2 regions of the Bradyrhizobium sp. BEA-2-5 genome follow, and region 2 is predicted to be linked to the other one. Evidence: predicted binding sites of a transcription regulator. Region 2 holds the regulator's gene; the other holds the start of a gene.
What was found. The regulator LexA, encoded in region 2, represses DNA repair genes until DNA is damaged. The targets are predictions, from matches to a motif close to TGTTCNNNNTGTGTTCNG.
Positions count from the first base shown of each region.

Region 1: RX327_RS19775 (single-stranded DNA-binding protein) is a predicted target of LexA. The motif match lies at 710-727, and genes of this name have one in related genera.

Region 1 is NZ_CP136629.1:4,244,114-4,246,315, forward strand. It holds gene RX327_RS19770 (outer membrane protein) at 1-449, opposite strand, end outside; gene RX327_RS19775 (single-stranded DNA-binding protein) at 898-1,386, shown strand; gene RX327_RS19780 (DUF2306 domain-containing protein) at 1,640-2,038, shown strand.
Region 2 is NZ_CP136629.1:4,577,080-4,579,281, forward strand. It holds gene glp (gephyrin-like molybdotransferase Glp) at 1-455, shown strand, start outside; gene lexA (transcriptional repressor LexA) at 698-1,399, shown strand; gene RX327_RS21395 (hypothetical protein) at 1,656-2,084, shown strand.

The DNA.
Region 1 (2,202 bases), 330 kb from region 2:
CCCTTGGCGTAGAGCAGCACGTTGTTGATGGCGTAACCGATCTGGCCGGTGAACAGGCCGAATGCGTCGATCTTGGACTGGTTGGTGAACAGGCCCGGGAAGATCGCGCTGCCGTTGCTGCCCTTCAGGTCAGCCCAGTCGCCCTGCGCTTCAAGGCCGAACACCCAGGTGCCGGCCTGCCAGCGATAGCCGATCTGGCCACCGGCGACGCCGCCGGTTGCGTCATGGCAACCGTCCGAGGCGAGGAAGATGCCGGCCGGGAGCTGGTCCCAGCAATTGTGGCTCGAGCCCCAGCCGCCGTTGGCGCCGATGTAGAAACCGGTCCAGTCATAGATCGGTGCAACCACCGGCGGCGGCGCCTTGGCGTAGGGGCGCGCAGCGAGGTCGGCGGCCGCTGCAGGCGCAGCAAACGCAATCAGAGCAACCGTACCCAGCAAAAACTTCTTCATTATCAGTCCCCCAACTCCTCGATCGGCTTCCAAACGGTCCCGAAGCACGATCCCAGACGCGAGCGCCCGCGCCACGGTTGGAGCTATACGCTGATTCAACCGGAAACGCAGTCTCCCAAATGCAACACTCGCGGAGGAAGTGCCGATAAGGCAAGATACTGATTTCTTTATTGTTTTTCTAAATTTTGTTGCCGGGCGTCGGCCGGTGCCGAGATCGACTGCCGCTCCGACGGCACTGGCCACTTCTACGGTTGGTTGTGGCGAACAAAACTGGAACGGCGCCGGATCCGATGCTATATCTCGAATATCGTGGATAACCGGCGCGACGGCAAAGGCGGCGAGCCGGCACCGGCGTATAGGGTCATCCACGACGCCTGCGATGTAAGTGGCGAAGGTTGAGAGTGGCGACCGATGTCCGGACGCCCGGTTTTTGAGTGGAGATGATGCGATGGCAGGAAGCGTGAACAAGGTGATCCTGGTGGGCAACCTCGGCAAGGATCCGGAAATCCGGCGGACGCAGGACGGCCGTCCGATCGCAAACCTTTCCATCGCTACCTCGGAGACATGGCGTGACAAGGCGACCGGCGAGCGCAAGGAGAAGACTGAGTGGCATCGCGTGGTGATCTTCAATGAAGGGCTCTGCAAGGTCGCCGAGCAATACCTGAAGAAGGGCGCCAAGGTTTACATCGAGGGCGCGCTGCAGACCCGCAAATGGACCGACCAGAGCGGCGTCGAGAAGTATTCGACCGAGGTCGTGCTCCAGGGCTTCAACTCCAACCTCACCATGCTCGACGGGCGTGGCGGTGGAGGCAGCAGCTTCTCCGATGATGGCGGCAGCGATTTCGGCTCGGCCGGACCGGTCAGTTCGGCACCGCGCCGTCCCGTCGCCGCCGGCGGCGGCCGCAACAGCGACATGGACGACGATATCCCGTTCTGAGCAGCGGTCGCGCTTCCGTCAATTCCGTCAGGCGCCGTTCCGTGAAGATCATTCTCCGGAGCGGCGTCCTGATTGCGGGTAGGGCTGTCTTCGTGTGGGTTATGAGGATAACCTTGCACTCGGCTGATCTCATTTGAGCATTGACAGGGAACCGTTGCGGTTCCACGGGACTTTGACACATCTCGATGTGAATGATATTTACATTGGTCTGCGGCGAGTGGAATGCCGCGAGCTTCACTCGAGGGCCGCCACCATGAGCCTCGCGCCATTGCTCGACGCCGCGCCTGCGATCCCGCTCCACGCCTTTGCCGCGATGGCCGCCTTCGTGCTCGGCTCCATCCAGCTCGCCGCCCCCAAGGGCACGATGCCGCACCGGACCCTCGGCTGGATCTGGGTGATCCTGATGCTGGTGGTCGCCGGAAGCTCGTTCTGGATCCATCAGATCCAGCTGGTCGGTCCCTGGAGCCCGATCCACCTGCTGTCGATCTTCTCGCTCGCCATGTTGGCGCTCGGCGTGACGGCCGCACGGAGCCACAATGTCCGCCGCCACAGGTTCACGATGATCGGCATCTTCTTCGGCGCACTGCTCGTCGCGGGGCTGTTCACCTTCATGCCCGGGCGGATCATGCACGCGGTGGTTTTCGGCCACTGACGGGAGAGGCGAGTAGCGAATGGCGGATAGCGAATAGGGGATTTTTCCATGGGCTATTCGCCCTTCGCCACGCGCTTCGCGACCAAGCAGCCGGAACCTCGGCGCTCCACCCGTAAGTGCATGAAAAAACGAACGGAAAAACGGCTTGCCGGAGCCGCGCAAGG
Region 2 (2,202 bases):
GCGACCACGATCTGGTCCAGCAGGCGCTCAAGGACGAAGGCATCTCGATGGCGTTCTGGAAGATCGCGATTCGGCCCGGCAAGCCGATGATGCACGGACGGCTCGGCGCAATGCGCGTGATCGGCCTGCCCGGCAATCCCGTGTCGTCCTACGTGTGCGCCTTCCTGTTCATGGTGCCTTTGATTCGCGCCCTGTCGGGCCGTTCAGTGATTCATCATCGCCGCGAGCGCGCCGTGCTGGGCCGCGATCTCGGTGCCAACGACCAGCGCGAGGACTATCTGCGTGCGCGCCTCGAAGCGCGCGAGGACGGCACGCTGATCGCAACCCCGGTGACGCAGCAGGACTCGTCGCTGCTCGGGAATCTCGCTGCGGCACGGGCACTTCTCGTGCGTCCGCCGTTTGCGGCGGCTGCCGTCAAAGGCAGCGAATGCGAGATCCTGACACTGCCCGAATAGGGTTTTCGAGCCCCGCCGATTGTGCGTTGCCCGACACGTTCACCGTAAATTAAGCAGTTGCGGAACACATATCGAACATATAGTGTCCGTTCATGATTTGTTTCGAGTACTGGTGTCTACAATCGGGAAGCCGCGTGGAAGCAGGTGCATTGAGCACACGCTCCTGAGGTCAGGCCCGGCCTGCAGGCCCCACCAGAAGAGTCTCGGAATTGAACGACATCAACCGGGGGATTTTGGTCGAGATGTTGACGCGCAAACAATACGAGCTTCTGCGATTCATCAGCGAACGTCTGAAGGAAAGCGGCGTGCCGCCGTCCTTCGACGAGATGAAGGATGCGCTCGACCTGCGCTCGAAGTCAGGCATCCACCGCCTGATCACTGCGCTCGAGGAGCGCGGCTTCATCCGCCGCCTGCCCAACCGCGCCCGCGCCATCGAGGTGATCAAGCTGCCCGAGCTGCAGGCCGCCGCCGGCAGTCGCCGCGGCTTCACGCCGAGCGTCATCGAGGGCACTCTCGGCCGGCGCGCCAGCACGCCGCCGATTGCCGAGGACGACGGCAAGCGTCCCGTCGCGGTGCCCGTGATGGGCCGCATCGCGGCCGGCACGCCGATCGAGGCGCTGCAGACCCGCAGCCACACCATCAGCGTGCCGCCCGACATGCTCGGCTCGGGCGAGCACTACGCGCTCGAAGTGCGCGGCGATTCGATGGTCGAGGCCGGCATCCTCGACGGCGACATGGCGCTGATCCAGCGCAACGAGAGCGCCGACACCGGCGACATCGTGGTGGCGCTGATCGACGACGAGGAAGCCACGCTCAAGCGCTTCCGCCGCCGCGGGGCCTCTATCGCGCTCGAGCCCGCCAATGCCGCCTATGAGGTTCGCATTCTTCCGCCGAACCGCGTGAAGATTCAGGGCAAGCTGATCGGGCTTTACCGCAAGTACTGAATTGCAAATACTTGCGGCGGCCGGGAACGAGCAACACGTCGGATCGTTCCTTGCATGATAGTGTAGCGTACGGCCTGCCCGATGCGCTCCGATACCTCTCGCGCAGCGTCGCGTGTTTGTGATCGGAGCGATCTCGGACCAGTCGTACAATCGCCCAGAAACGAGCAGACGCTCGTTCGCTATCGTCCACTCTGGTAGAGGCCCTAATGCCTCAAGGAGAGGCACGGGTCGCTACCTCGAAATGAGGAGCCATCCGATGTGTGACTATAGTCTGCACGCCGTGGCATCGCGCCCCGCCATTGTCGGAGAGACGCTGATCACGACGACGTTCCGCGGCACGTCGACCCGCGGCTTTGCTTCGGAGAACGATCCCACTGTCGCGGTCTGCATGCTGCCGGGCACCGAGCTCGCTTTCGCCGAGAACGTTCGCTACGACAGCCGCTGGATCTGGACCAAGACGCTGAACTATCGCGTCGGCGTGTTCAACGAAGTCGAGCCCGACGTGCCCGATCGGCATCATGACGCGGTCGAATTCCCCGACGGCAGCCATGTGCTGGTGACCCAGCTGGTCGAGGGACAGCGCGTCAGCGTGCTGCAATTGCCGGCACTGCATCCGCCGGTCGAGCAGAAGCCGAAGGTTGCGGAGCGGCGGCCCTCCGCATTCGCAACGCTGTTTTTGGGTTGAGCGCATCTTCGCCGCGGAATGAGCTGTTCGGCGGCGGATGACCTAAGCAATTTCGGGCGACCCCGGACTCCCGCTTCCGGGGCGCAGAAGGAGATTTGCGTCGGCCGGCGCCTTGGCG